DNA from 3 places in the Fodinicola feengrottensis genome. Region 1 is predicted to be linked to each of the others. Evidence: riboswitches for the same ligand, from Rfam matches in the RefSeq annotation. Region 1 holds a riboswitch; each other region holds the start of a gene.
What was found. A riboswitch is a leader RNA that binds a small molecule or an ion and turns the genes downstream of it on or off. The one in region 1 is predicted to bind cyclic di-AMP.

Region 2: linked by a shared signal. The riboswitch ahead of ABD301_RS01070 (C40 family peptidase) and the one ahead of ABD301_RS18730 (hypothetical protein) in region 1 are both predicted to bind cyclic di-AMP.
Region 3: linked by a shared signal. The riboswitch ahead of ABD301_RS00600 (C40 family peptidase) and the one ahead of ABD301_RS18730 (hypothetical protein) in region 1 are both predicted to bind cyclic di-AMP.

Annotation. Positions count from the first base shown of each region.
Region 1 is NZ_BAAANY010000013.1:14,770-24,784, forward strand. It holds gene ABD301_RS18715 (hypothetical protein) at 1-423, opposite strand, end outside; gene ABD301_RS18720 (glutathione S-transferase C-terminal domain-containing protein) at 524-1,417, opposite strand; gene ABD301_RS18725 (NAD(+)/NADH kinase) at 1,635-2,675, shown strand; gene ABD301_RS18730 (hypothetical protein) at 2,739-3,503, opposite strand; cyclic di-AMP (ydaO/yuaA leader) riboswitch at 3,627-3,770, opposite strand; gene ABD301_RS18735 (MauE/DoxX family redox-associated membrane protein) at 4,041-4,583, shown strand; gene boxB (benzoyl-CoA 2,3-epoxidase subunit BoxB) at 4,580-6,001, opposite strand; gene boxC (2,3-epoxybenzoyl-CoA dihydrolase) at 6,004-7,674, opposite strand; gene ABD301_RS18750 (PaaX family transcriptional regulator) at 7,862-8,719, shown strand; gene ABD301_RS18755 (hypothetical protein) at 8,768-8,917, opposite strand; gene ABD301_RS18760 (erythromycin esterase family protein) at 8,947-10,015, shown strand, end outside.
Region 2 is NZ_BAAANY010000001.1:214,011-224,025, forward strand. It holds gene ABD301_RS01035 (TetR/AcrR family transcriptional regulator) at 1-61, shown strand, start outside; gene ABD301_RS01040 (PEP/pyruvate-binding domain-containing protein) at 42-2,585, opposite strand; gene ABD301_RS01045 (TetR/AcrR family transcriptional regulator) at 2,597-3,298, opposite strand; gene ABD301_RS01050 (alpha/beta fold hydrolase) at 3,459-4,118, shown strand; gene ABD301_RS01055 (polysaccharide deacetylase family protein) at 4,279-5,061, opposite strand; gene ABD301_RS01060 (FAD-dependent monooxygenase) at 5,110-6,249, shown strand; gene ABD301_RS01065 (AfsR/SARP family transcriptional regulator) at 6,530-7,225, shown strand; cyclic di-AMP (ydaO/yuaA leader) riboswitch at 7,470-7,621, shown strand; gene ABD301_RS01070 (C40 family peptidase) at 7,636-8,598, shown strand; gene ABD301_RS01075 (CAP domain-containing protein) at 8,719-9,726, shown strand; gene ABD301_RS01080 (MarR family winged helix-turn-helix transcriptional regulator) at 9,796-10,015, shown strand, end outside.
Region 3 is NZ_BAAANY010000001.1:124,333-134,347, reverse strand. It holds gene ABD301_RS00615 (sensor histidine kinase) at 1-804, shown strand, start outside; gene ABD301_RS00610 (response regulator transcription factor) at 801-1,487, shown strand; gene ABD301_RS00605 (C40 family peptidase) at 1,538-2,488, opposite strand; cyclic di-AMP (ydaO/yuaA leader) riboswitch at 2,548-2,702, opposite strand; gene ABD301_RS00600 (C40 family peptidase) at 2,905-3,879, opposite strand; cyclic di-AMP (ydaO/yuaA leader) riboswitch at 3,893-4,031, opposite strand; gene ABD301_RS00595 (hypothetical protein) at 4,234-4,752, opposite strand; gene ABD301_RS00590 (BldC family transcriptional regulator) at 4,850-5,125, opposite strand; gene ABD301_RS00585 (Lrp/AsnC family transcriptional regulator) at 5,347-5,799, shown strand; gene ABD301_RS00580 (C40 family peptidase) at 5,904-7,391, opposite strand; gene ABD301_RS00575 (DUF4229 domain-containing protein) at 7,559-7,834, shown strand; gene ABD301_RS00570 (FMN-binding glutamate synthase family protein) at 7,961-9,601, shown strand; gene ABD301_RS00565 (YciI family protein) at 9,620-10,003, opposite strand.

The DNA of each region.
Region 1 (10,015 bases):
CGCGACTGTGGTTCCCACGGTGGCGCCAGAAGCGACCGTGGCACCACCCTCCACGGAGTAGAGTCGGCCGCCGTTTTCCACCGCCAGCAGAAAGAACGGCCCAACATCGTCGTGGAAGGTCTGTTTCAGGCTGATCCGCGAACCACCCATGCTGGTGATCCGGAAGGAGCCCTGGAACCGGCGTTGGCCGCTGGAATAGTCGACATACCGCCGCTCGGCGCGATCGTATCCGCTGGTCGACGTGCAGCTGAGGTGGAAGGTCAGGCCGCTGACCGTGCCACAGCCCTGCTGCTGGACCGTGTACGACGGCGAATAGGTCGTCCAGGCAGGTGCGACCGCCGCCGCGGCGGCGGCTGGCGCGACCACCAGAACCAGACCAAAAGCCATCATGCACGCGACCACTGCGCGTTGCTTCACCGACATTCGTTCCTCCTTGAGCCCAGTAATGTTCACTTACGTGAATGGCTTCGCAGATAAGAACGTGTTCAATGGAGCATTAAGCTACTTGTGGCATATGCCTCTGTCAACGCCCAATAACCGCGTACGAGCGCTCGACCACCAGATCCCAGTCCGGCACGGTCGCTTCCGGGTCGGTGAAGGAGTCAAATCTTGTCGTCTGTTGGAAAGCCGGCAGTTGGTAGAGCTCGCGCGCGTACGCCCAAAGATGCGGATATTCCGGCAGTCCCGGGTTGATCGTACGAGCTGCGTTCGCGCCGGCGTCGTACCGAACCAGCGTCACCCACAGCCGGATGTCCGCTTCGGTGAGCTGGGATCCCAGCAGGTAGCGCGATTTCGCCAAGCGCGCGTCGAGTTCCGCGTACGCGTCAAGCAAAATCGTACGAGCGGCCGGGTCTGTGAGCGCCGCGCCAACGTTCTTGTTCACCGCTGGCCCGAGCCAGCGATCTAATTCCTCGATTTGTTCGCGAAGCGACTCCGGATAGGTTTCGACGCCATTCGACCACTGCCCGAACTGGGTGGCGAAGTCGACGCCGATCGTGGCGAAATTGTTGCTGACAAGGCGATTCGTGCGCCGGTCCCACAGCGCCGGCACTGAGACGTGCCCGTCGAAACCGGGTTCGGTCGCCTCGTACGCCTGCCGGAGCAGGGTGAATCCGTTGACTGGATCGGGGCCGTGCTTTTCCCGGAAGGCCCATCCCCGGGCGTCCCGCTCATCGTCCACATAGGACACGCTGACCACGTCCCGCAGGCCGAGCAGGGCCAACTCGATGGTGGTGCGCTGCGCCCAGGGACAAAACCAGCCGGCGTAGAGGTGATAGCGGCCCGGCTCGGCGGCGAAGCCGCTGGAGCCGTCGGCGGTGATGCGGCCGGTGAAGCGATACAACGGCCGGGCGCCACCAGGCGGCACGCGGTATTCCCCGTAAGTGGCGACATCGACCGGACTCGCGAACCCAGGCACGCCGTTCCCCTCCCAGTTGGGACCCCACCGACCACAACCCGGCCGACCAGCGCGGCTATTCCGGATCGCTACCACGATCGCGCGCCGACACCGCCGCCGCGGGTCCGACGCGCCGGCCGCTACCGAAGTCGCGGCGAGCGGGAACCACTTCACCCACCAGCGCCGGTCATCGGCAAGACTGGTGGGACCGTACGCACGCGCAGAGAAAGCGAGAACCATGGGAGACCGGCGCATCGGCCTGGTGGTGCACGAGGGCCGCGAGGCGGCGGTGGATGCCGCCCACCTGGTGCATGCGTGGGCGAAGAAGAACGCCATCGAGGTCATCGAGATCGACGTGTGGCGCCTGGACAACGGCCATCGGCCGCGCCGCAACGCGAAGGACGAGGTCGAGGCGGCAGGGCATCCGTCGCTGATCGTGACCATCGGCGGCGACGGGACGTTCCTGCGTGGCGTACGGGTGGCGGCGTCCGACGACGTGCCGGTGCTCGGCGTGAACGTCGGGCGGGTCGGGTTCCTGACCGAGGTCGAACCCGCCGAGATCGAGTCGGCGCTGGAGGCGTTCTTCTCCGGGAGCGCGCGCATGGATGAGCGCATGATGCTCACCATGCGAGCGTCGCGGCCGCTGGAGATCCCGGACGGGATTCAGGCGTTGCTGCAGTACGGGCGGGGTCCACTGCTGCCTCCGCCGCCGCGCCGGATGGTCAGCCAGGACAACGTCAGCCAGGACCAGGCCGCGGGCATGGAACTGGACGTGACCGCGCTGAACGACGTGGTCTTCGAGAAGCTCGCGAGGGACCGGCAGGCGAGCCTCGCGGTCTACCTCGGCGAGTCGGTTTTCGCGTCGTACTCGGCGGACGCGCTGATCGTGGCGAGCCCGACCGGCTCCACGGCGTACAACCTCTCGGCCGGCGGGCCGGTGCTGTCGCCGAGGCTGAAGGGTCTGGTGTTTACCCCGGTGGCGCCGCACATGATCTTCAACCGCAGTGTCGTGCTGGCGGCCGGCGAAGCCGCTTCGGTACGCGTGCTGGACCGCTCCGGCCAGGTCGCGGTGAGCGTCGACGGGCAGCTGCGCGGCGTGCTGGACCCGGGCGACTGGGTGACCGTCCATCCCGCCGAGCACCCGGCCCGGTTGGTACGCCTGCGCCCATCCGACTTCTACCAGCGGCTGCGCAACCGGTTCTCGCTGGCGGACGCACCGGCGGCGCTGGCCGACGGCGGCGAACCGGCCGGCTGCCCACCGCCCGCCGACATGTACTAGGCCCGACGTTTCAGGGCGAAATTGCCCCCATTTCGGACCTACAACGTCACCCTCGCGAGGGGTTTACATCGCGAAAGCGGGCCGGAAGCCGATCGTCATCGCGCCGCGGCGATGCCGGCCGGTGGTGTGTCGATGCTTGCCGGCCGGCGCGGCGATGCCGCCGGGCCGCCGGATGCGGACGAACATGGCCGCCGCGCCGATGCCGACCATCGCCGAGACCACGCTCGCCGGCGCGACCACCGGGTCGGCGACCAGCGCATGATGCGAGGCGACGCCGACCACGGCGCTGGTGTTGGCGTCCGCGACGACCGTGTGCTCGACCAGCGACTGGCTCTTGGCTGGGCCAGTGACCGGTGGCACCACGGTGGGCGCTGGCAGGTTCGGCCGGGAGTCGTGCACTCTCCAGGCGCCGGTGGAGAACGGCTCCGGCAGGCCCTTCACGCCGGTGCCGGTGCCCCACTCGGTGATCACGTACGTGACCTGGATGTGGCCCGGCCCGAAGCCGTCGACCAGGTGCGTCTCGGTGTTCCAGTGGCCGCCGGTGAGCTGCGCGTACGTCTCGCCGTCAATGTCCAGCATGATGCCGTGGTCGGACGGGAAACCGGGGCCGCGGTCACCGATCATGAAGTCGGCACGACGCCCGTTGTAGAGCACGTATCCCTGGGTGCCCAGCGGCCAGCTCGGGCTCGCGAAGATGCCCTTGTGCATGCCCTGCCCGCCGGCGGGGTTGCCGGTGTCGCCGGAAAGGCCGGAGCCGTCGTCCCAGAAGTACGACGCCATTGTCGAGCCCTGCAGGCAGGTGCTGGGTGGTGGAGTGGTGTCAGGCACGGCGTTAACCCACTACCCGCACGTCACCATCCGGATCCGGGGTCGGTCGCACGGCGGCCAGCGACGCTGGCCGACGGACGTGTTCGGGGCATGACCAAGAGCATGGAACAGCACCACGCGGTGCTCCTCTCCTTCGGCTGCCTACCGGGTTAGCTGACGGGTTCGGGCCAGGAGACGCCCTACCGCAGCGCGCGAACGCACTGCCGATTCACCCCAAGGACCTGGGTCCCCGGCTCCCTCCGAAGAGGGATTCGGCGGTCGTCCGGCTGCCTTCCTGGTGAAGCGCAGGTAAACCGAACGAACGCTAAGGACTCTAACCGGACCCCCGACGGATCCTTCGCGGGGTCAGCATAATCACAACCGTGTCGTTACCATTCAGTGCGTACCCCGGAAAACCGGCATGCCTATCGTGCCTGGTCAGAGCCTGAAATCACGCTTCGCGCCGAGGCTGTGACAGCGACCGCATGGGGGCAATTCCAGCCGCGCATGCTCCGGCGTGCCAAGGTGGGACGTAGGACACGACCGGGGAGAGACTGGATGCTGTACGTGGCATTGGCATGCCGGCTGCTGATCGGCGTGGTTTTCGTTGCCTCGGCGGCGACCAAGCTGGTCGGAACATCGGCATTCGGGGATTTTGTCGCGTCTGTCCGGCAGATGCGGGTGTTGCCCAGGGCTTGGTCGCGACCGGTCGCCCTGGCGGTGGTGATCGCCGAAGTCCTGACCGTGGTGCTGGTCGCGATCCCGCTCGCGGCCTCGGCGATGGCTGGTTTCGGCCTGGGGGCAGCCCTGTTGGCCGCCTTCGCGGTCGGCATCGTGATCAGCGTGCGAAAAGGCGAGCGCACCCCGTGCCGCTGCTTCGGGAAATCCACCACGCCGCTCGGGCCGCTTCATGTCGTACGCAACGTTTTCCTGATCTGCGTGGCGTTGCTGGGTGCCGCTGGGGCACTCTCGACCGGCAGTCTTGACCTGGGTGCCGCCGCGGTCGCCGCGGTCGCCGGCCTGGTGGTGGGCGGCCTGGTCATCGTGCTGGACGACATCGTCGACCTGTTCCGGCCGGTCAAGCCAACCCCTGCTCGTTAGGGAAAACGCACGTACTCGTAGTCGAATGGCTGGCCGTTGATGCCGTTGCGGGGTGGCGCGATCCAGGCGGCGATCTTGCCGCGCTCGTGCACCGGCCGCATCAGGGATCGTACGTGCGTCTTGTCCACCTCGGTCGGCAGCCAACTGCCCTTGCGCAGTGCCCATTCGTCGGTGGAAATCTTCTCGCCGTCCGGGGTCGCCTCGATGCCGGAGAAGGCGCCGACCTTGCGGTTGAAGGCCTGGTGCGGGAGCTTGAGTCGGTGCGAAAGCCCGGCGCTGTCCAGAATCTTGTTCCAGCGGTTGACCCCGCTTTGGCAGTCCGAGACATATTCGCGCCGCAGGTCGGCGTTTAGCCCCACCAGCGCGGAAACCTCGGCCTGCCCGATCTCGCCGTCCGGGTCGAGCGCGTCGACCATGATCGACTCCTCAGTGAGCCGGTGGTCGTCCTTGCGACGGTCCTCCATCCAGCGGCCCTTCAAACCCGCGGTGAAGTAGTTCGCCACGTTGGTGGAGGTCTCGCCGCCGAACAGGTCCAGCGAGACGCTGTAGTGGAAGTTCAGATATTTCTGGATGACTTTCAACGGAATCCCACCGAAGGACGCGATCTCCTCGGTGTCATTCTCCTTCATCAGCTGGACCGTACGCTCCACCACCCGGTCGATGCCGGTGGTGCCGACCATCATGTGGTGCGCTTCTTCCTTGAGCATGAACTCGCACGTACGGGACAATGGGTCGAAGGCGCTTTCCTTGAGCGTACCGAGCTGGTATTTGCCGTCCCGGTCAGTGAAATACGTGAACATGAAAAAGGACAGCCAGTCCGGCGTCTCCTCGTTGAAAGCGCTGAGGATGCGCGGCGCGTCCTCGCTGCCGGAGTTGCGGTGCAGCAGCTCTTCGGCCTCTTCCCGGCCTTCCCGGCCAAAATACGCGTGCAGGAGGTAGACCATCGCCCACAGGTGCCGGCCTTCCTCCACATTCACCTGGAAAAGGTTGCGCAGGTCGTAGAGGCTTGGCGCGGTGGCTCCGAGGTTTCGCTGCTGCTCCACCGAAGCTGGCTCGGTGTCGCCCTGGATGACGATCAGCCGCTGCAGCTCGGCCCGATACTCCCCCGGGACCTTCTGCCAGACCGGCTCGGTCCTGTGTTCCCCGAAGCCGATCCGCCGGTCCGCGTCGCGCTCGGCCAGGAAGATCCCCCAGCGGTAGTCCTTCATCGCCACATGACCGAAATTCGCCCAGCCCTGCCGGCCGACGTTGATCGCCGTCCGCAGGTAAACGTCGTGGGTGGGCAGGGTCGGGCCCATCGATTCCCACCAGCTGAGGAAGTTCGGCTGCCAGGACTCCAACGCGCGCTGCAGCCGACGGTCCTCATGCAGCTCGACGTTGTTGGGGATTTTCTCCGAATAATCTGCCCTGTCCGGCATGCTCAGACCCGTTTCCTGTCGAATTCCGCGCGTTGCCCGGTGCCGAACTTGCGAAGCGCCCCATACTCGCCGGACGCGTTCGGCCGTACGAAGATCCAGTTCTGCCAGGCCGTCAGCCGGCCGAAAATCTTGGTCTCCAACGTTTCCGGTCCGGTGAAACGATAGTTCGCCTCCAGGCCGGTCAGCGCGTCCGGACTGAAACTGCCCCGTTCCTCCACCGCGATCCGCACCTCGTCGTCCCAGTCGATGTCGTCCGGCGCGAAGGTCACCAACCCGAGCTCGGCGGCCGCGTCGGCCCGCAGCGGCTTGTCCATTTCCCCGCGAGCGGCTTCCAGCGCCGGCTCGTCACCGTAGAATCGCGTCTGTACGCGGGAAAGTCCGTTGCCCATCGGCAGCACGCCGAAGTTCATCTCGGTCAGGTGCAGTGCGGCCGGCTCGGCATCGGGGTCGATGTCCTCGAAAACCCCGAAAAGCTGGTATGACCGGTCGGCGGCCAGCGCGAGTTCGAGCAGGGAGCCAGCGAAACAACTGCCCGGGTCGATCAGGGCCAGCAGGCTGCGGCTGGTGACGTCCAGCCTTTTGAGCGTACGTTTCAAATAATGCAGGATCTCGTTGACCAGCCAGTCGTCCCGGTTCGCGAGCAGCAGCCGATCGTACGCCAGCACCTTGTCGCTTTCCCCGCGAGTCTTCAAAATCCACGTGCCGGCGCTGAGTTCGTTGGTCCGCAGGTCCAGAATCAGGTCGTCAACCTCGCGGGTGACCGCCAACGTCCAGAAATCCGCGCCCTGCGCTCGTACGCCAGCAACATCGGTTGGTGCGTCCGCGGTGGGGCCGGCGACGGTGATCTCGACCGTACCGGCTTCCCGGTCCAGCACCGCCGTCACGTGCTCGTACGAGATCCGGTCGTCCTCTCGCTGCTTTTCCAGCGGACTGAGCGAAATTCCGGTCGCGTCCGTCGGCCGACCAGAGCGCTCGGCCAGTTCCAGAGCGCGAGCGGCCACCGCCTGCAGCCACTTCGGCCGCGGCACGACTTCGTCGACGAGCCGCCACTGGACAGCCTTCTTGCCGCCAATTCCCTCCGAACGGGTGGAAAAGTAGTCGGCGAGGTCACGCCGCACGTGCCGCTTGTCGACGACCCTCGTCAGGCCACCGGTGCCCGGCAACACGCCCAGCAACGGCAACTCCGGCAACGAAACCGTGGACGAGCGGTCATCGATCAGCATCAGATGCTCGCAGGCCAACGCGATCTCGTACCCGCCACCGGACGCGGTGCCGTTCAAGGCCGCCACATATGTCTGTCCGGAATTCGCCGTCGCGTCCTCAATGCCATTGCGGGTTTCGTTGGTGAACTTGCAGAAGTTGACCTTCCAGGGGTGCGGCGAAGCGGCCAGCATCCGAATGTTGGCACCCGCGCAGAAAATCTTCTCCTTGCCGCTGGTGATCACCACCGTACGCACCTCGGGGTGCTCGAACCGGAGCCGTTGCACGGCGTCGTAAAGCTCAATGTCGACGCCCAGGTCGTACGAGTTCAGCTTCAACTCGTAGCCGGGGCGCAGGCCGCCCTGCTCGTCCACGTCCATGGTCAGCGTCGCCACCGGCCCGTCGGTGGCGATCTTCCAGTGCCGGTAGTCGACCGGCCGGACCCGGAACTCGACGCGGGCTGTTGCGGTCACGCCAGGGTGGATCGATGTCATAGTCGACTCCGCAGTGTTCACCCGGATCCTCCCAGCGACCGATGCTCTCATGTTCTACAACTCCATGTGAGCCTGTCAAGTTCTTGTAGAATATCGCAACTGGTGATGACCGACCACTCACCGTCAGGAAGAATTGGCCACTACGGCAAATCAGACGAAGGACGCGATGACCATCAGCGACCCGGCACCGGGCGAGCGGGCCCCCACGCTGTCCCGTCGGCACGCCGCCGGCGCGTCCAGCGCGCGCGGCCTGCTGTTCACCGTGTTGGGCGAGTTCGCGCTGGTAGCCGAGCGGACCGCCTGGACTTCAGCGTTGATCGAGGTGCTGGGGCAGCTCGGGGTGGACGAGAAGGCCACCCGACAGGCGCTGATGCGAACGGCCGCGGACGGCTGGCTGCGCGCTGAGCGAATCGGCCGGCGCACCTTGTGGCATCTGACACCGAACGCGGAGCGGCTGCTCACCGATGGCGCGCAGCGGATTTACTCCTTCACCGGCCCGGCGCAGGGCTGGGACGGCACCTGGCTGCTGGTGTCCGTACGAGTGCCGGAAAGCGACCGGCGAGCCCGGCACCTTCTTCGTACCCGCCTCAGCTGGGCCGGTTTCGGGTCGCTCGGCGCCGGCCTCTGGATCAGTACGCATCCAGAGCGCGAGGCCGAGGTCGCCGAGGTGCTGCGCGAGGCCCGGATCGCCGACGACGCGCACGTTTTCATCGCGACCCGGCCGGGCATCGGGGACGTACGGGCGATGGTCCAGCAGGCCTGGGACCTGGTCGCCGTGGAAGAGCAGTACGAGGACTTCATCGCCGAGTTCTCCGACCCGGCCCGCAAGAACGCGTTGATCGACCAGATCGAGCTCGTCCACGCTTGGCGGCGGTTTCCGGCAATCGACCCTGCCCTGCCCCGCGAGCTGCTGCCCAGCCGCTGGTCCGGCGTCAAGGCCGCCACCCTGTTCGGCCAGCAACACACCGCCTGGGCGCCCGCCGCACGTACGGCCTGGGAAGCCCTCAACCCACCGCGGACCTGACGTTTCACTGCCGACAGCAGCGAGAACGTCAGGTTCGCGGAGGTTCGGTCAGCCCGCCTTGGAAGCGGTCAGGTCGAACGAGCCAGCCAGCCTGGTCGCCGACCAGGTCCGGCCGCCGTCGGAAGACTTGGCGAGCCAGTAGTCGGCCGGCAGACCCGGGCTGCCGAGCCCGGGTGCGCGATAATCATTTCCGCCCATTTGCCGCGCAGAGACGAACAGAGGTCACCGTGACATTGCCCGACACGATTCGCCGGTTGCCGATGGACGATCTGTCCTCAGTCGCCGAGCTGGTCGGCGATGCGCACCTGGTGGCAATCGGCGAGAACAACCACCACATCCGCGAGTTCGGCCTCCTGCGCGACCGCATTCTGCGCTTCCTGGTGACCGAGCTGGGCTTCGGTGTCCTCGCCTTCGAGTCAGGTTTCGCCGAGGGCCAGCTGGTCGACGACTGGATTCGCGGCGGTGCCGGCGATCTCGAGACGATCGCGCGGGAAGGGTTCACGTTTCGTTTCGGCGAGGCCACCGAAGTGCGGGACATGCTCGGCTGGCTGCGCGCGCACAACGCCGACGGCGGCCGGGTCCGGTACGCCGGTGTGGACGTGCCCAGCTCGGGCGGCTCGGTGGTGCCGGGCCTTGCGCTCGTACGGGACTACCTCGAAAAGTACGCGCCCACCGAAGTGTCCTATGTGGACGATGCTGTCACCGCCACCGAACCGTACGTCGCGGCGAACAACGCGGTGGCGTCCGGGCGTTATGCCGAGCTGAGCACAGCAAGCCGCGACGCTGCTGCCGCCGCACTCTCCAGGCTGGCGCTCCGGCTGGACGCACTGGAGCCGGGTTCGGACCCGTACGACCACAAAATCGCCCGCCATCACGCTCTCGGAGCGCTGCGCCTGGACGAACAGCTGCGTGAGTTCGTCGCGCTCGGCCAGCCCAACCCGCCCGCTCTGGTGGCGTCCTCGCGCGACATTTACCAGGCGGCGACGGTACGTTTGCTGCGCGAGGTGTTCGGGCCGGACGAGCGGATCGTGCTGATGGTGCACAACGGCCACGCCCAGCGAGTCCCGATGGAACTGATGCCAGGGGTGCGAACACGTACTGCCGGCAATTATCTCGCCGCCGATTTCGGTACTGACTATGTCGTTCTCGGGATCACCGCCGGCACCGGCAGCACCACTGACCTTCGACTGGATGCGAAGGCTAACCAGGGTTTCGAGGTGTTTTCCCGGCCACTGGACGAGCCCGCCGATGGCAGTGTGGAGCAGGCCGTCCACGCCAGCGCGCCAGTCCTGCTGG
Region 2 (10,015 bases), on a different contig from region 1:
GCGCGAAACTCTGCCCGACCGGGCGGCGCTGGCCGTGCTTCTTACCCGGCCAGCAGGGTGACGGTGCCGTGTTCGCCGTCGACGCGTACGTGGTCGCCGGTGTGCAGCCGCATGGTGGCGTTGCCGCAGCCGACAACGGCCGGGATTCCCAGCTCGCGGGCCACGATGGCGGCGTGCGAGAGTGGCGCGCCCACGTCGGTGACGACCGCGGCGGCGCGTGGGAAGAGCGGGGTCCAGCCGACGTTTGTGACTGTGGTGACAAGAATCTCGCCCGGTTGCAGCTGATCGCCTTCGTCCATGGTGGTGAGGACGCGTACGACACCGTCCACCACTCCCAGCGCGCCGGGGAAACCGGTGACGGCGTCACTGACCGGATGCACCGCATCGGTGGCATCAAAGACATCGCCGCGCCGGTCCGGGTCGGCGGCCCACTCGAACGGGTCGAACGCGCCACGGATGACAGCCGGGTACGGCGGCAGCGCACTATAGCGGCGGTACGTTTCGCGGCGCGCTGGCACCTGCGCCAAAGCCCGCTCATCGCCGGCCAGCAGTGCCAGCGTTTCGTCCAGGCTCAGGAAAAAGACGTCGTCGCCGTGACCGGTCAACTCGCCGGCACGCAGCAGGAAGATCCGCATCGCCCAGAACCCGCGAATCACCTCTGACCGGGCATGTTCGCGGCCCCGCGCGACATTTCCACCGTGCTCCAGCTGTCTGGCGATTTTTGGCGCTTTCTTGGGGAAACGCTGTTCGAGCCGCTCCCAGGCGGCCGTGCGAGCGGCCAGCTGACGGGCCAGCAGCTCCTCGGGTTTGACAGTATTGGTAGCGAAACCAGCGAGCTGGCGGTCCAGCCAGTGCGGGTCCTCGGCCGGTCGCGGCACCGAGACCTCGAACTCGTCCGGGCACCGGTGACCGTGGTCTCGTGCGTACGTCTGCGCGTCCATCTCACCGCGCGCGACCTGCGCCAACCCGAGCAGCGGGCCAAGACTGGCCAACCCGCCGCTGCCCGCGTTCAGGCCGGTCAGCAGCGCGTTCGTGTCGGCTTCACCGACGAGTTTGCGCAGCGTACGAGTGAAAGTCAGCGGGCCGGACTCCAGTTTGGTGGCCGCTTCGAGCAAATAGCTGGACTGCAGGAAATAGTCGTGGACCTGAGCGTCCCAGAGTTTGCCCAGCTCGGCCGGCGTCGCGGCGGCTTCGATCCGGGCCCGGATGCCCTGGAATCTGGTCGGTGCGGCCGCCAGCAGCTCGGGCAGGATTTTCTTGTTCGCCCGTACGCGTTTGACCACCGCCAGCGAAGTCGGGATCAGCCGGCGCAGCATCCACACTCGCGGCAGCGGGACTATCGGCAGCTGAACACCTTCCGGGATACGACCGAAAACATCACCAATCATGCCCAGAATGCGCTTCGGGGTGACTCCGAACCGGGCCGGGATCGACAGCGACATGCTGAGGTTCATGTAGAGCCGGCCGCCGATCTGGCCGTAGCCAAGCATCCCGTCGATCGCCGTGGTCGCCATCGCACAACTCATGAAAATCCGCATCAACGACCAGGTGGCCGGCGTCATGACGCTCGGCACCGCTTCACCGAGATTCGCGTTGGTCCAGAGATAGTCGCCGTCCAGACTGTCGTTCCAAGCCTCCAGTGCCAGACTTTTGGCTGGCAGGCCGGTAATCGGCCGGGCCTGCACGATGAAGGGCCGCCCCTGGTGCACAGCCCATTCGATGTCCATCGGCCGCTCGTAGAGTTTTTCAATGCGTACGCCCAAAACGCTCAGCTCGCAGGCCTGTCGATCAGTGAGCACCTCGGCTCGACGCAGCTCGACCGGCACCGGCTGTTCCTGGGTGCCGTCGGCGGTCCGTACGGTCATCGCCGCTTTTTCGCTGGTACGGCGGTGCACAACCGCGCCGGACTCGCGGTCCACCGCGACAGTGTCCGGAGTGACCAGCCCGGAGACGACCGCCTCGCCGAGCCCCCAAGCCGCATTTATCAGCACTTGACTGGAATCCCCGGTCACCGGGTCGACGGTGAACATCACGCCGGCCGCGTCCGCTGGCACCAGTTCCTGTACGACAACGGCCAAGGCCACGTCTTCGGACCCGATCTGATGACGGGCCCGATAGCCGATGGCACGGGCGGTCCACAAGGACGCCCAGCATCGCTTCACCGCGTCCACCACCGCGGTTTCCCCGCGAATGTTGAGATAAGTGTCCTGCTGGCCGGCGAAAGACAGCTCCGGCAGGTCTTCCGCGGTGGCCGACGAACGTACCGCGACCGCGATGTCCCCCAGCAGCGCATACGCCTTGACAATCGCCTCGACAAGCTCGGCCGGAATTTCCGCGGCGGCGAAAAGCGCGGCGATCCGCTCGGCGGCGGCATCCGGCTGATTCTCCTGGATCACAGCCAAAATCTGGTCCTGCAGGCTGTTGTACGCGACAAAAGCGCGATAGGCAGCGGTGCTGAGGTGGAATCCGGGTGGCACCGGTAGACCGGCGACGGCCAGCCGGGCCAGCGACGCCCCTTTCCCACCCACCAGCGCCAGCTCGGCGGCCGGATCGTCCAGCGGTACGACGAAACGTTCCTCGCTCACGAAGAGCACCCCTACTCTAAACCGGACATCTGCTCGTATTTCGCCCGCTCTTCGGCGAGCGTACCGGCCAGGAACCGGTCGGTGATGTCCGCGACCGCCGTTCGTTCCCCGTCGTCCAACGCGGTGCCGCGGTCCAACATCCGGGCCACCGTTTCCGCGCTGAGCGCGGCCATCTGCTCCTCGCCGAGCGCGTACTCGGCCGGCATCACCGCGGCGGTGCCGAAAAACCCGAGAAAGACAGCGCTCAGGACGGCCAGCTGCGCGTGCAGGTCGAGGTCCGTACGCACCAGCTTGAGGTCCCGAAGATCGGCCACATAGCGAGCCAGCCCGCGCTGCAGTTTCGGCGTCCGCTGCAGTTCCCGCTGGCGGGACAGCTTGCCGATCACCTCCATGTCGCGCAGCAACACCGCCTTGAGCAGCGGGCGTCGGACGTACGCGACCGCGATCTTCTCGATCACCGAACGCAACGTCGCGCCCGCCGGGTCTCCGGCGACGCGCTGCTGGACATCGGTCATGAGGGCCACCCGCTCTCGCCGCAGCAGCGCGATGAAGAGGTCCTCACGGGTCTTCCAGTGCAGGTAGATGGTGCCCTTCGCGACGCCGGCCGCGCGCGCGATGTCCTCGATCGTGGTCTTGTCGTAGCCCCACCGAACGATCAGCTCGGCGGCCGCGTCGAGGACTCGCTCGGCCCGTACGCCACGGTTCTCCGGCACGTCTCACACCTCCATCTGAACGCGGTGACCAGATAAGCATATTTGGTCACGCCGTCGTCAGCAACGGTGACGCTGGTCGCACCCAGCGCGGTCGCGGTTTTGTCAGTGGGTACGTCTACAGTCCCTGCGGCGAGGGACTCTGGATCGGGGAGGCACTGGCATGGCGACGTACGTTCTCGTACCCGGCGGCTGGCACGGCGGCTGGTATTTCGAGCCGCTGGCCCAACACCTGCGATGGCACGGCCATCAGGCTTATGCGGTGACGCTGAGTGGGGTCGGCGACCGGCATCACCTGCGGTCGGCGGCGGTGAACCTGGACACCCACATCCAGGATGTGCTGAGCCTGCTGGAGACGGAGCAAATCACCGACGCGGTGCTCTGCGGGCACAGCTACGGCGGCATGGTGGTCAGCGGGGTAGCCGACCGTGCGCCGGAGCGGGTCGAGGCCGTCACGTACTGCGACGCGTATCTGCCCCAGGACGGCGACTCCTGCTGGAGCCTGACCAGCGACGTCTACCGAGGGCTCTTCCTGGCCAACGCGACCGGCGACGGCCAAAACGTGGAACCGCCGGCCGGAATGGACCCGCGGGCCACCTCCCAGCCGCTCGCGACTTTCCTGCAGGCGATCCAGCTGACCGGCGCCGAGCTGCCGACCCGGCGGCATTTTGTCTATCTTTCCGGCTGGTCCGGAACGCCGTTCGCATCTACGTACGAGCGGCTTTCCCAGGACGCGACTTGGAAAGTCCACGACCTCCCGGTCGGCCACAATGTGATGCGGCTGGCCGGCGACGATCTTTTGAAGATATTGCTGGAGGTCTAGTGTCCTGCGTCTGAGGTTCGTTGCTTTATTCGGTGATCCAGACGGTGATCTGACTGCGCCGGAGGATCGCCCTCATACTGGTGCGTATGTGGGCGATTCTCCGGTGCTCTCAGTCGCCGTCTGGGCGCCGGAGAAAGTAGCGAACCTCGGGCGCAGGACACTAGAGGTAAGCGGTCTTGAGGTGGCGGCGCTGGAAATCGTCGAGGACCAGCTTGAGAGCGGCCACGGTCTGCGCGTGAGTGCCCGGCGAACCGGCGTCGTGGAACAGGATGATCGAGCCAGGGCGCACGTGGTGGTGGATGTTGGCCGCGATGTCCCAGGCCGGCGGCGGCGGGTCGGCCCAGTCGGTGGCGGTGACCTTCCACCCCAGCGACGCGAGGCCGACCTCCCGCGCCACCTCGACGATGCGCGGAGTGAAGTCGCCGTGCGGAGACCGGAAATAGACCGGCTTCACGCCACCGCTGGCCGCCGTGATCAACTCGTTGTTCTCGACGAGGTCGGCGCGGATGTCAGGCACCGACCAGGTGCCAATGCTCGGGTCGTGTTCGACCGTGTGGTTGCACAGCGTGTGACCAGCGTCGGCGACCGCTCGTACCAACTCGGGATGTTCGCGGACCCGGAAGCCGACCATGCAAAAGATCGCGTGTACGTGGTATTTGGCCAGCACCTGCAGGACTTTCGGCGTCCAGAGCGGGCTCGGACCGTCGTCGAAGGTCAGCTGGATGCCGGCGCTGCCGGTGTCCTCGTAGACGAACGAGGCCGGTTTCAAATGCGCCGCGACAGCTCTCTGGTTCGGCCGCGTCGACACCTGGGCGGCCTGGGTCGGCACGCCGGGAATCGGCAGCCGGACCGGGTCCTCCTGCACCGAGGCACCCGCTGTCAGCCCGCCCAAAACCAGCACCACCGCCAAAAGGACGGCCACCCGACTCCGGTTGAACAACACCAATTCTCCGCAACTCCTCCCCGGCACGTCACACACTAGTCTGTGCAAATGACAACGGCTCTGATTATCGGCGGTGGCATCGCCGGTGCGGTCACCGCGATCGCCTTGCACAAAGCCGGAATCGGCGCCACGGTTTACGAGGCGTACGCCACGCCGGCCGATGAGATTGGCGCATTTCTGACCGTTGGAACCAACGGCATCGACGCTTTACAGGCTGTCGATCTGGACCGATCGGTCGCGGCGGCCGGCGTACCAGCGCGCTGGCTGCAGGTTTTCGACGCGGCCGGCGAGCAGGTCGGGCAAGCGCCGATCACCGGCTCGGAACGGCCGGATCTGGGTCCCCGTACGTTCAAACGCGCCGCCCTTTACCGGGTGCTGCAGGACGAGCTTGCCGCCCGCGACCTGCCTGTTCAGCGCGGCAAACGGCTGGTCGACGGCACCGCGACCACGGCCGGCGTGACAGCCACCTTCGCCGACGGCAGCAGTGCTGGGGCCGACGTGCTCATCGGCGCGGACGGTGTGCATTCGGTCACCCGGCAGCTCATCGACCCGGCCGCGCCAGAGCCGCGTTACACCGGCCAACACATTGTCTATGGATTCACCGACAAAACACCGGTCGAAGTGCCAGCTGACACGTACCAGATGATCCGCGGCGAGAAGGGTTTCTTCGGCATCACCGGGGCGCCGGCCGGCGGGCTGTGGTGGTTCGCCCGGGTGTCCGGACCGGAGCTGACCAGCGCGCAGGCCGCCGCGGTGACGACCGCGCAGTGGCGGGACCAGCTGATCGCCGTCTTCGAGGCGGACCGCACGCCGGCCGCCGCGGTCGTCGCGGCCACCACCGAACCGATCGTGGGCACCGGCAACTACGACGTGCCGACCGTCCCCACCTGGCACAACGGCCGGATGACGATTGCCGGCGACGCCGCCCACGCGGCCTCCCCAGCGGCCGCCCAGGGCGCTTCGATGGCCATCGAGGACGCGGTCGTGCTGGCCAAATGCCTGCGGGACATCGCCGACCCGGCGACCGCCTTCGACACGTACGAGCGGCACCGCCGGGAGCGGGTGGAGCGGCTGGTGCAGGCCAGCGCGGCGATGAGCCAGCGGCGTACCCAGGAGCGCCCCGACCAGCGGTCCAGCAACGCGAACTGGCTCCGCGACCACCACATCGACTGGGATTCCCGCATCTGACCATGCACTGAGTTCTGCCTCGTACGCGAAGAGTAAGTCGCACCCTCGCGTGTGCGGATTCTGTGCCGAATCTATACAGCCCCAATTCCATGCTGGCCGGATAAGTAAGTCAGCTCTGCTTTTGCCGCCCTTTTTGTCGTTTCCGGTGCGGGCGGCGCAGCCGGAACGGGGACAGCTCACCATGACCATAACCAAATTAGTCCAGCCAGAAGTTTTACCGTCATCATGTGTACGCATCCGCACTCTCGGTGATTTCCAGGTCTACCGGGATGGGCGCACGGTGCCGCTTTCGGTATGGCGGTGGAAGAAATCCCAGGAACTGTTCAAGTTCCTGCTGTCCCGCCGAAACCGGGCCACCTCGCGCGAACTGCTGATGGACGTGTTGTGGCCGGACGAATCCTCCAGCCGGGTGGCCAACCGACTGTCTGTGGCGCTTTCGGCCGTACGCACCGTGCTCGACCCCGACCGCGTCCATCCGGCCGACTTTTTCGTTGCCGCCGACCGATATGCGGTCACCCTCAGCAATCTGGCGGTGGACGCCGAGATCTTTGTCTTTCATGCGACCGTCGCACTGGAACGCCACTATTGCGGCGACCGTGATGCGGCTCACGCATTGGCTTTCGCCGAATCACTTTATGTTGGCGACTTTCTGCCCGCGGACCAGTGTGTGGAGTGGACCGCGCCAGTACGGGAAACGGCGAAGGCCAACTATCTCGAGGTCGTACGCGCGCTGGCGAAACTGAGCGCGGACAGCGGCCAGCATCACCTCGCGGTCCGCTACCACCTGCAGGCGTTGCAGCGGGACGCCTTCGACGAGGCCGCGCATCTGGGGCTGGTGCAGGCCTTCCTGACCACCGGACGGACCAGTGCGGCGCACCGGCATTACCGCAGCTACGTGGCCAGGATGGCGGAGATCGGGGTGGACCCGGCGCCGCCGCCGGCCGTGGACCGGTTGCGGACAAGACTGGCCGGCTGAGTTTTCTCGGGCTGTGAAATCCACAACACCGCACCACCTGCGAAAACCTGCTATGGATAAGGCTGCTTTAACCAAAATCCAGGCCGCTAACTCCTCAAGACGGGCGAAACCTCGCGGTGAAGCCAATAATATTTGTGATGCGTGACCCGTAACGCCACGATTCGGACCCGCGATAGAACAACCGTAGCGATTCCTTGTAGGGTCGCTTCGGTCCGGTGATTTTCCGGCGCCAACCCGGCGCCCTCATCAGACGCCGCCGAATCGGTGACCAGGCAACTGGGAACTGAACCGGGGACCCGAGCACTTGGGGTGAATCCGCGGCTTGCCGTGGTAGGGCGATTTTTCTTCCCCGTCCGAATCCGTCAGCTAACTCGGTAGGCGGTAGCAGTGGAAGAAGGAGTCTCGCGAGAGTGACTCGCGCTTGGGCGCCTCGGCGCAAGCATGCCCTTTTCGTCCCCCTCTTCATGGTCTTGGCGCTGGTCAGCACCAGCTTCCTGGACTCCTCCCCAGCCATGGCCGATCAGACTCTGAGCGACGTGCAGGCCAAGATCACCGCGCTCACCGGTCAGATCGACAAGGCAAACGAGCAGTACAACACCGCCAACGTGCAGCTCGGCCAGGTCCGCAACCAGCAGGCCACCGTCTCCAAGCAACTGGCGGACACCAACATCAAGGTCGCTGAGCTGCGCAAACAGGCCGGTTCGTACGCGGTGAACGCGTACAAGGGCGGCGACATGAGCATGCTCGGCTCGATGATGACGACCGGTTCGGCTGACCAGTTCCTCGACCAGCTGACCACGTTGGACGCGCTGACCAGCAAGGCCGAAGCCCCGCTCAAGGCGTTGAAGGCCGAGCAGGCCGTTCAGGCGGCCCAGAACACCAAGCTGCAGGGCCTGGTCACGTCGGCGAACACGCTGGTCCAGACGCTGACGACCAGCAAGGCCTCGTTCAACTCGCAGCTCCAGCCGCTGCTGGCGCTGCAGGCCAAGATGAGCCCGACGTTCGGCGACAACAGCTACCACGCCATCGCACCGCCCGGGTCGCCGGCGAACGTCGCCTTCGCGTACGCGCAGCTGGACAAACCGTATGTCTTCGGTGCCGCCGGACCGGACACCTGGGACTGCTCCGGACTGACCGAAATGGCGTACCAGCAGATCGGCAAGAGCCTCGAGCACTCGGCGCACCTGCAGTACGCGGCTCTCACGCACGTCTCGGAGTCCGACATCCGGACCGGTGACCTGGTCTTCTTCTACGGCTTCGAGCACGTCGGGATCGCCATCAGCCACACCCAGGTGATCCACGCGCCGGAGCCCGGCGACTCGGTCAAGATCACCAACATCAGCGACATGCCGATCGCCGGCGTCGGCCGGTAGGCAGTTCGCAAGCTCCGACGCCACGTCATCGCCCGATGACGTGGCGTCGTGACGTGCCGGGAACCTAGTGGTCTTATGAGCAGTTGAAACAGGCATCTGGTCCCGGCGGCAGGAGTGCGGATGGCCGAGCTGGTCGCCGGCGCGAACATGCCGCTGCCCAGCGGGCCGGTATCGATCGCGGTGACCGGTCCGTACGACGTGTCGGCGATCGTGCTGGGCAGCGACGGCCGAGTGGGCGGCGACGCCGACTTCGTCTTCTACAACCAGCCGACCGCGCCAGGCGTCCAGCTGCGCACTCGTACAGTCACCATCGACCCCGGCCGGCTGCGCTCCGGCGCTGACCGGGTCGTCCTGGTCGCCAGCCCGGAGGAGATCGGCCGCACCTTCGGCCAGCTGCCCCGACCGTCCGTGGTCGCCGCCGACCGGAACGGCCGGCAACTGGCCAGCATCCTGCTGACCGCCCTGCGGACCGAGACCGCCGCCCAGCTCGCCGAGATCTATCGGCGCAACTCCCAGTGGAAGCTGCGCGCGATCGGCCACGGGTACGCCGACGGCCTGGCCGGCCTCGCCCGCGACTTTGGCGTCGACGTGATCGACGAGCCAGCACCGGCCCGAGTGATCCAGTGGGCCGCCCAACCGCTCGCTCCCACCCCGGTCCCGGCCGCGGCGCCGTTCCCACCTGCTCCGTTCCCGCCGCCTCCACCGGCGGCGCCAGGTGCCGGTCCGCCGCCGAGCCGGACCAGCGGCCCGTACGGCGAAGTGATCGCCCTGACCAACGCCGAGCGGGCCAAGCACGGCCTGCCGCCGCTCTCGGCCAACAAGCAGCTCGCCGAGGCCGCGGAGATGCACAGCCTGGACATGGTGATGCGGAACTTCTTCGACCACCAGAACCCGGACGGCGCGCAGTGCTGGGACCGGGCGCACCTGGTCGGCTACCGCTACCGCAAGATCGCCGAGAACATCGCCGCCGGGCAGCGCACGCCCGTCGAGGTGGTGGACGGCTGGATGAACAGCCCCGGCCACCGAGCGAACATCCTGGACGGTGAACTGACCGAGATCGGGGTCGGCCTCGCCGCTGGCGGCAGCTACGGCACGTACTGGACCCAGGTCTTCGGTACGCCCCGCTAGTGTCCCGCAAATCCGCTGACCGCATCGCGTCGTTGCGGTCAATAGTACGATCTCGTATAATCCGATATCGTGGATAGTGAGTGGTCGGCGCTGCTGGCCGTACAACGGGCGACGCACATGACCCTGCAGGTGTTGGCGATTCGGCTGGTCGATCTGGACCTGACCGCGTCGGAGGTCAACGCGCTGGCCAACCTGGCCGACGGGCGGGACCGTACGGTGTCTGAGCTGGGCGCACTTATGGGCCTGCGGCCAACCACGCTGACCAGCGTGTTGGACCGGCTGGAGCGGC
Region 3 (10,015 bases), on a different contig from region 1:
TATCTGTGGGACAAGGTGAGCTTGGCGGCCATGATCGTCACTGCCGGCCTGGTGATTGGCGGCGCGTTGCATGTTAGGCGTACGGCCGGCGAGCAGCTCAGCGAGCAGCGCCAGACCACTGTGCAGGCGCAGGAAGGGCAGATCCTGCTCACCGAGCGGGCCCGGATCGCCCGCGAGCTGCATGACGTGGTGGCGCACCACATGTCGATGGTGGCCGTACGAGCCGAGACCGCGCCCTACCGGCTGACGGATCTGCCGGAGACGGCCCGGGCCGAGTTCATCGACATTGGCGCGGCCGCCCGTGCCGCGTTGACCGACATGCGGCAACTGCTCGGTGTGTTGCGGGACGGCGCGCCGGCCGACCTCGCGCCGCAGCCGGGTGTCGGGCAGATCCCGGATCTGGTCAGCGCGATGGCCGCGTCCGGCGCGCGGATCACCCACGAGGTCGACGGGCCGCCGGTGGACCTGCCGGCGGCGGTGGACCTCGCCGCGTACCGGATCGTCCAGGAGGCCCTGTCCAACGCCGGCCGGCATGCTCCCGGCGCGGAGATCGCGGTCCGGCTCGGCTACCTGCCGACCGCGGTGGTGGTCACGATCAGCAACGGTCCGGCGGTGGTCGCGGAGCGTACAGGCACGGCTCTCACCGTCCGGCTGCCGGACGCGTCGGCGCAGCCACACGGCCTGGTCGGCATGCGGGAGCGGGTCACGCTGGCCGGCGGCACCCTGCTGGCCTACCCGGCGCCGGGCGGCGGTTTCGTGGTTGAGGTGACCATGCCGTACGGCGGGACGGAGACGGTCGGATGATCAGCGTTTTCATCGCCGACGACCAGGCGATGGTCCGGCAGGGCTTCGGCGCCCTGCTGGCCGCGCAGCCGGACATCGAGATGGTCGGCGACGCGGTGGACGGCCGGGAAGCGGTGAGCGGTGTCCAGCGGCTCACCGCCGCTGGCACACCCCCGGACGTGATCCTTATGGACGTACGCATGCCGGAAATGGACGGTCTGGAGGCGACTCGCCGGATTCTCGCCGCCCCCGAGCCGGTGAGCACCCGGGTGCTCATCCTCACCACCTTCGACCTCGACGAGTACGTCTACGAAGCGCTGCGGGCCGGTGCCAGCGGTTTCCTGCTGAAGGACGCGCCGGCCGCCGACCTGGTGGCCGGCGTACGAGTCGTACACGCCGGCGACGGGCTGCTGGCGCCCTCTGTGACCGGCCGGTTGATCGCTGATTTCGCCCGCCGCCGCCCGGACGACCGGCCACCGCCGGGCAACCCGGCCGCGGTGCATACGCTCACGCCCCGCGAGATCGAGGTGCTCAAGCTGATCGCCGCCGGCCAGACGAACGGCGAGATCGCGACGACGCTGATCGTCGCCGAGCAGACCGTGAAGACCCACATCGGCCGGATTTTCGCCAAGCTGCACCTGCGGGACCGCAGCCAGGCGGTCATCTTGGCGTACGAAACCGGACTGGTCACTCCCGGCGGATAATAAAAGGCCCGGTTCCGCTGGACGGAACCGGGCCTAAGCGGGCGTCTGAGTTAGTTCGGTCGGGCGGCTCCGACGAAGCCCATCGAGTCAATGCTGGAGATCTTCACGTTCTCGCCCTCTTCCGGCGCATGGATCACCTGGCTGTTGCTGATCGCCAGGCCCACATGCCCGAAGTTGTTGAAGAAGACCAGGTCGCCGGCCTGAACCATGGAGCGGGTGATGTGTGGGTTGCCCTGATACTGCTCGTGGGCCGAGTGCGGCAGCGAGATGCCGACCTGCCGGTAGGCCGCCAGCGTCAGGCCGGAGCAGTCGAAGCCGACCTGGTACGGACCGGACTTGGCGAACACGTAGTGGGCTCCGAGCTGGGCATACGCGTACTTCACGGTGGTGGACGACCCGACCGGGGCCTGGGGCGCGTCCGGGCTCGGGCCATCCGCACCGCCACCGCTACTGTCCAGCGATCCTGGCGGGAGCAGCTTCTTGAGGGCGGCGAGCTGGGTGGTGTAGCCGCTCTTGCTGGTGTTGAGCGTGGTCACCAGGGTCTGCGCGGCGGTGGCCAGGCTGTTCACCTGGGCCTGCTGGGCGATCAGCTTCGCCTTCGCCGACCGCAGCGCCGCGAGCTGGTCGCGGGTCTTGCCGGTGAGCGCGTCCAGGGTGGTCAGCTGGTCCAGGAAGGTGTCCGCGGAGCCGCTGGTGATCATCGAGCTCATCATGCTCACGTCGCCGCCCTTGTAGGCGCTGATCGCGTACGACGCGGTCTTCTGACCGAGCGTGGTGAGCTGCGTCTGAGTGGCGCTGACCTGCTTGTTCACCGCGGTCTGCTGGGCTTTTACCTTGCCCAGGTTGGAATTCGCGGTGTTGTACTGGTCGTTGAGAGTGTCCAGTTTGGACTGCAGCGCGGTGACCTGCGCCTTGACGTTGCTGGGACTGGGATCGGCGGCGGCCGGGCTGGCCAACGCCAACGGGCCAGCGAGGAGAGTCGTCGTCAGAAGGGTGGGCACTGCTATGGCACGAAGGCGCTTTCGTAGCGCGCTTGCGCGAAACACGTCTCGCGAGCTCCTTCTTCCGTCACACCGCCTGCCGAGTTAGCTGACGGATTCGGGCCGGAAGAAATTAGCCCTACCACGGGAAAACCGTGGATTCACCCCAGAAACTCGGGTCCCCGGCTCGCTTTCCGGCGCGGGGCGCCGGTCATCGATTCGGCGGCGTCGGCCAATGACGCTCGGTTGAGCATCCAGATTCTCGACCGACAAAGGCGAAGCCTACGACATCACCTTTATTCCCCCATCGTCGCGGGGGTGACGAGCGTTACGTCGTACCAAAAATCGAGTGATGTCGTCACTATTGGTTACTGGCGTAAAAACAATGACCCGGTTCCTTTTTCAGGAACCGGGCCACTGAAGTGTGTGCGGATGGATCAGACAGGCCGGGCGGCTCCGACATATCCCATCGAGTCGATGGGGGAGATCTTCACGTCTTCGCCCTCGGTCGGCGCGTGGATCACCCTGCTGTTGCTGATGGCGATGCCCACGTGCCCGAAGTTGTTGAAGAAGACCAGGTCGCCAGCTTCCACCGCGCCGCGGGAGATGTGCGGTGACATCTGGTACTGCTCGTGCGCCGAGTGCGGCAGCGAGATGCCGACCTGCCGGTACGCGGCCAGGGTGAGGCCGGAGCAGTCGAAGGAGTCAGGCCCGTCGGCGGCGAACACATACGGCTTGTTGAGCTGCGCGTACGCGTACCGAACCGTGGTCGAGGAGCCGACCGGCGCGTCGGGTGCGGCCGCGTCCATGCCGAAGTCGGACGGGTCGAGCTTGGCCCGCAACGTGCGCAGCGTCTTGGCCTGGCTGTCGAAACTGCTCTTGCTGGTGCCGAGCGTGCTCACCAGGGTCTGCGCGGCGGTGGCCAGGCTGTTCAGCTTGGCCTGCTGGGCGCCGACCGCGGCCTTGGCCGCCTTGAGCGCGGCCAGCTGGTCTCGGTTCTTGCCGGTGAGGGCGTCCAGCGTGGTCAGCTGGTCGAGGAAGGTGTCCGCCGAGCCGCTGGTGATCATCGAGCTCATCATGCTCACGTCACCACCCTTGTAGGCGCTGATCGCGTACGACGCGGTCTTGTCCTGGAGCGCGGCATACTGCGTCTGGGCCTGGGCGAACTGCTTGTTCACCGCCGTCTGCTGGGTCTTGATCTTGCCCAGGTTCACGTTCGCGGTGTTGTACTGGTCGTTGAGAGTGTCCAGTTTGGACGTGAGGGCGTCGATCTGGTGCGTCAGGTCACTGACGCTGGGATCCGCCGACGCCGGGCTGGCCATGGCCAGGGTTCCGGCGACCAGAGTCGCTGTGAGAACGGTGGGCACCACGAAGACACGAAGGCGCTTCCATAGCGCGCTTGCGCGAGTCACTTCCCGCGAGCTCCTTCTTCCGCAATACCGCCTGCCGAGTTAGCTGTCGGATTCGGGCGGGAAGAAATTCGCCCTACCACGACCAGGTCGTGGATTCACCCCAGGAACTCGGGTCCCCGGCTCGACTTCTGGCCATTTCGCGCCAGTCATCAATTCGGCGGCGTCGGCCGCGACGCTCGGCTGAGCATCCAGACTCTCGACCGACAGGGGCGAAGCTTACGACATCGCCTTAGCCGTTTCATCGCCGGACGGGCAAATCGTGTTACGACACCCGCGCAAAATTCATTTGCCGATCGGGCAGCCAGGCATTATGCGCGGTACGCGTGAAAAGAAATGCGTGTAGTCACCGGCGAGTCACGCAGCGACTCTCGACACAATGCGGTTCAGAATGGACACCGCTTGGCTAACTGGAGGCGGCACTGAAGGGTCCGCGAAACGCACGCTTCTCCCGCCTACCGAGATGACATATCGGAAACCGTCCGGGATTTCCGCCGTACGAGTGGAAGTCATCCCGCTGAGCGGGATTTTCGGTATCGCCGCAAGGAGTTCGGCCCGCTCGCTCGCGGTCAGCGTGCCGTGCCGATCCGCACCCTTGCGAGTGCTCGCGATGACCTGGCCGTCCGGGGTGATCCGCAGCTCGTCCTGGAAACCGGCGATGCCGCCCGTACGGGCGTACGTGACGGCCGGCAACCCAGCGGGTAGTGATGGCGACACCGTGGGTCTCATCGGAGCCGGTGTCGTCGCGCTGCCCCCGCCGGGCGACGATCCACCCGCGCAGCCGGCCAGCGCGATGCCGACCACCGCCGCCATCGCGACTGTCCCGGCGAGCTCGCGCACGCCGTACGAACGTCCTGGGATGTCATCAGCCCGCATTCGCCGCACCGCCCACCGTCCCCGCCAGTCGGAGACTTCAAGCCCTTGGACTCGCCGCGGCGCGATCTGGTTCCGCGGGCGGGTGAAAACGCCGTTCCTACGAGTCGGCGTCGTCGTCGATCAGGCCACCTTCGCCGGCCAGCAAGGCGCGCACTTCCGACTCACGGAAGCGGCGATGGCCGCCGGGCGTACGAATGCTGCTGATTCGGCCCGCGGCCGCCCACCGGGTCACGGTTTTCGGATCCACCCGAAACATGGCGGCTACCTCACCAGGGGTGAGCAGTTTTCCCTCGACCTCCACCGACCCGCACCTCCCTCGTTGATGCCGTCCACTGTTGTTCTGGTACGGAAAAATCTCGCTCCCGGCGGTCATTAGAGCATCGTTGAGGCGCTTTCACTGGCACTTTGACAAGGTCCCTGACCGTGACGACGAGTGTCACCGGGCCAATTATGGGATAACCATCTACCAATCGGACAAATGCTCGGTTCGGTATCGATCGAGGCAACTGCCCCCGGAACCGCCGGCTTCGGGCCGACGACCTGCCATTACGCTCCTGCGCGAGGATGGTCGGGCAGATTCGAGGGACGCATAAAATGGATGACACCGATCGCCGAATACTGGCTGTGCTGCGGATGCGCGGTCGCGAGACGTACGCCGAGATCGGTCGGCAGGTGGGCCTGTCCGCCCCGGCCGTCCACGACCGGGTGGCCAAGCTCGAAGCGACCGGCGTTATCGCCGGCTACCGGGCCGCGGTGGCCCCGGACGCGCTCGGTCTGGGAGTGACCGCCCTGATCGGGATCCTGCAGTCCGAGGGCAGCGAACAGGACGACATCGGCGAAGCCCTCCAGCATCTCCCGGAAATCGAGGCGTGCTGGTTCCTGGCCGGCGAGGAATCGTTCATGCTGAAAGTACGGGTGCCCGATGTGGCTGCCCTGGAACACACAATTGGCCGCGTCAACAGGATCCGCGGCGTTGCCCGTACGCGCACCACCGTGGTGCTGTCCACCAAATGGGAAGACCGCGCCGACCCCCGCCCGTCCCACTGAGTTTTCTTGATTATTGGGACGAAAAACGCCGCGAGGGTGACGTTTTGGGTAGTGAAATGGTGCATTTCACTCCCACAACGTCACCCTCGCGGCGACGGAAAACGTTAGGCGGATGGGGAAGGTGACCCGCCACCAGCGGCAGGCGATGCCGGCGGCGGGGCCGAAGACTCAGCCGGCGTGCTCGGTGGAGGCGCGCTGGGGGTCGCCGGCGGGAGGGATCCCGACGGTGGTCCAGTCGGACTTGAGGGGCTGGATGGGGTGCCGCCGCCGGAAGGCTTGGTGGGGGGCGGCGGGGCCGGCTTGGTCGGCGGGGTGGTGGTGCCGCCACCGTTGTTCCCGCCACCGCCACCGCCACCGCCTCCGCTGGTCGGTGGGAGGGCAGGCAACGTGCCGCCCTGGCCGGGCGGGACGGCGCCGACGACGCGGGTGGCGCCGAAGAACTCGGACCACCAGATGGCGTTGATCTGGACTGGCACGCCGTCGTGCGGGGCGTTGATCATCTTGCCGCCGCCGACGTAGATGCCGACGTGGTGGATGGTGTTCCAGTCACTCTTGTCGGTGGCGAAGAAGACCAGGTCACCGGGCAGCAAGGCGTTCACCTGAACCGGCCGGGTGGCGCGGAACTGCGGGCGTGCGGTGCGCGGGAGGTGGATGCCGGCGTAGTCGTACGCGGCCATCACCAGCCCGGAGCAGTCGAAGCGGTCCGGGCCTTCGGCACCCCACTCGTACATCTTGTGGGCGTTCATCTGCGCGATCGCGTACGAGAGCGCCTTCATCGCCTGCGGGGCGGCGGCGCCGCCGGGGCCAAGCGGAGACAGATACTGGCCGCCCAGGGCCAGGTTGAAGGCGTCTGAGCTGGCGTTCGCGGCGGCCAGCTGGCCGGCGTACTGAGACTGCATCGCCTGCAGCGATGCGCTCTGGGTGGTGAACTGCTCCTGCAGCGTGGCCTGCTGGGTCTGCATCTGGGCGACCGTCGCGTACGCCTGCGAATAGTTCTGGGCGGTCTGGACGACCGCCTGCGCGGCGGCGTTCAGGTCGGTGGGCGCGGGTGCGCTCTGCGGCGTCAGCGCGTCCGGGGCGGTGCCGAGAAGGTTCAGATACGACTGGCCGCTGGCGTTGCCGCCCTGCAGGGCCAGCCGGTACGCCTCGGACGCGGCCGCCCATTCCTGGTCGGCGGCGGTGACCAGCGCCTGCTTGGCAGGGAGGTCGGTCTTGAGCTGGGTGAGCTGCTCAGAGAGCCCCTCCACCGCGGACTGCTGCACCTGCACGGTGTTCACCACCGGGCTGACCGGCGGCGACGGCGGCGGGGCGGGCAGCCCGCTCGGCGGCGTCAGGGTCGTACCGCCGGGCAGCACCGGCGCCGGCGGCACCTCCGTGCCGGGGTTCGGTACGCCCGGTGGCGGCGCGGTCTTGGCGGCACCGTACGCGGCGAGTGTGGTGCTGGTCATCGCGCTGGCCGGGAGTTGCGCGGCCGCGGCGCCCGACGCGGTGACCAGAACGGTGGCGCAGCCCGCGAGGAGGCTGACCGACATCCCCTGGGTAATTCGCCTCGCCCAGCCGCGATCGACCGGCGACGTCTGCTTCCCTGTCACTTGGTGACTCAACCCACCCATCCCCGAGAGTCCGCCTGCCATGTAACTGCCGAGTAGCACGGTAGTACGTTGGGCATCATCCGCATACCACAACGGCTGAGTCCACTTCTGCCTGATCGGGATGCGCCCGGGGCATTTAAGGGACACATAAGGGAGGCGGCGCAACCATGTCAGCGGTGCTGAGATACACCGTCGGACGGATCCTGGTGTTCGCCGCGAGCCTCGGCGTGCTCTACCTTATCGGCTTCCGCCGGTGGGCGTTGGTGCTGGTCGCGATCGTGGTCTCGATGCCGCTGGCGTACGTGTTGCTGCGCCGGCAGCGGGCCAGTTTCGCGGTGGGGCTGGAGCGGGTGCTCAGCCGTCGGCGGGCCGAGAAGGCCCGGCTGCAGGCCGCCCTGGAGAGCGACGACGACGAGTTTTCCACAGCCGACAAGGTCCGCTGAGCCCGGCAAAACACAGCAACTTCTTAGACAGCGAGTCCTGATACGGACGGGCATTAAGGCTGCCTTCATAGACTTGTAACACCGGTGAGTACGGCGACTGGTGACAGACAGGGTTACTGTCTCGTCGTGTTTCGCGCAGGCATTCGAACCGCTGTCGTGCTGGCGGTCACCGCAGCTGGGGTCCTGTTCGCCGTGTTGGCCGCGGCGACTTCGTGGTGGTGGCTGGTGCTGGCCGTGCCGCTGCTCGCGGTCGGCCTGTTGGGCTGCTATGACCTGTCGCAGAGCGACCGGTCGGTGCTGCGCAACTATCCGGTGCTGGGCCACCTGCGCTATCTGTTCGAGGGGTTGCGCCCGGAGATCCAGCAGTACTTCATCGAGCGCAACTTCGACGGCCGGCCGTACGACCGAGATGTCCGCAGCATCGTTTACCAGCGCTCGAAGGGCATCGAAGGCGAGTCGCCGTTCGGTACGGAGCGTGACGTCTACGCCGATGGCTACGAGTTCTTCGCGCACTCGATGTCGCCGCACCACGCCAAGGGCCCGATCCGCGAGCACAGCCAGGCCGGCACCGAGCCGGCGCCTGAGGAGCCGCCGCGGATCCACATCGGTGGGCCGGACTGCAAGCAGCCGTACGACATGTCGTTGCTGAACGTGTCTGCGATGAGTTTCGGCTCGCTGTCGGCGAATGCGATTGTGGCGCTCAGCACGGGCGCGGCGAAGGGTGGTTTCGCGCACGACACCGGCGAAGGTGGCATGTCCGACTACCACCTGGCCGGCGGCGCCGACCTGATCTGGGAGGTCGGCACCGCGTACTTCGGCTGTCGTACGCCCGACGGTGACTTCGATCCGGTCGCTTTCAAGGAAAAAGCCGCGAACCCGCGGGTGAAGATGGTGTCGCTGAAGCTTTCCCAAGGTGCCAAACCTGGTTTGGGTGGGGTGTTGCCGGGCGAGAAGGTGAATGCGGAAATCGCTCGGGTCAGGGACGTACCGCTCGGAAAAACCGTGGTTTCCCCGCCGTACCACCGAGTTTTCTCCACCCCGCGAGAACTTGTCCTTTTTATTGACCAGATGCGGGAGCTGTCCGGCGGAAAACCGGCTGGTTTCAAGCTTTGTGTCGGCACCCGGCGGGACGTACTCGCGGTGTGCAAGGCGATGCTGGACGAGCAGATCACCCCGGACTTCATCGTCGTCGATGGCGCCGAAGGTGGCACCGGCGCGGCTCCGCTGGAATTCACCGACCACGTCGGGATGCCGCTGACTGAGGGACTTTTCGAGGTTCACAACGCTTTGGTGGGTTGTGGCCTGCGAGATCGGATCAAGATCGGCGTGAGCGGCAAGGTGGCGACCGGCTCGGACATGGTCAAGCGGATGATCCAGGGTGCCGACTACACCAACGCGGCGCGGGCGATGATGTTCGCGGTCGGCTGCATCCAGGCGCAGCGCTGCCACACCAACCGCTGCCCGGTCGGCGTGGCGACCCAGGACCCGCGGCGGTCGCGGGCGCTCTACGTGCCGGACAAGTCCGAGCGGGTTTTCCATTTCCAGCAGGCGACCGTGCACAGTGCGATGAAAATCATGTTCTCGCTCGGGGTCTCGCATCCAGATCAGTTGCGTCCGCACATGCTCTATCGGCGGGTCAGCCCGCAAAGCGTCCGGTCTTACGCCGAACTCTGCCCGCCGCTGCGTCGTGGCCAACTGCTCGACGACCCGCCGGCGGACTGGGCGCAGGACTGGAAACTGGCCAGCCCGGACTCCTTCGCGGTCTGAGTCGCACCGACCATGGAGTCACACCGGCCATTGCGACCAGGCGTTCACCGGACCGGACTCATGCAGGACTTCGCGGACCTCGATCGCACCGTGTGCGGCGTCCGGCATGAGGCCGGCCAGCTCGACCGCGCGCTTTTCGTCGGTGACGTCCACAACGTAGTAGCCACAGACGAAAGCATCGGATTTGTGCACCGGGCTGTCGATCGTACTCGGCACGCCGTCACGGACGTGTACGGTCTTGGCGGTAATAGGATCGGAAAGGGTCTTGCTCTCCACCAGTTCCCCGGTTTCGGAGATCAACCGGTCGAAATCGCCGTCTCCCTGAAACGCGCTGAGTTGCTGGTCCGCGGTGAGGCCCTCCCACATCTCGTGATCGACATACATGATCAGTAGATATTTCAACTCGCCGCACGC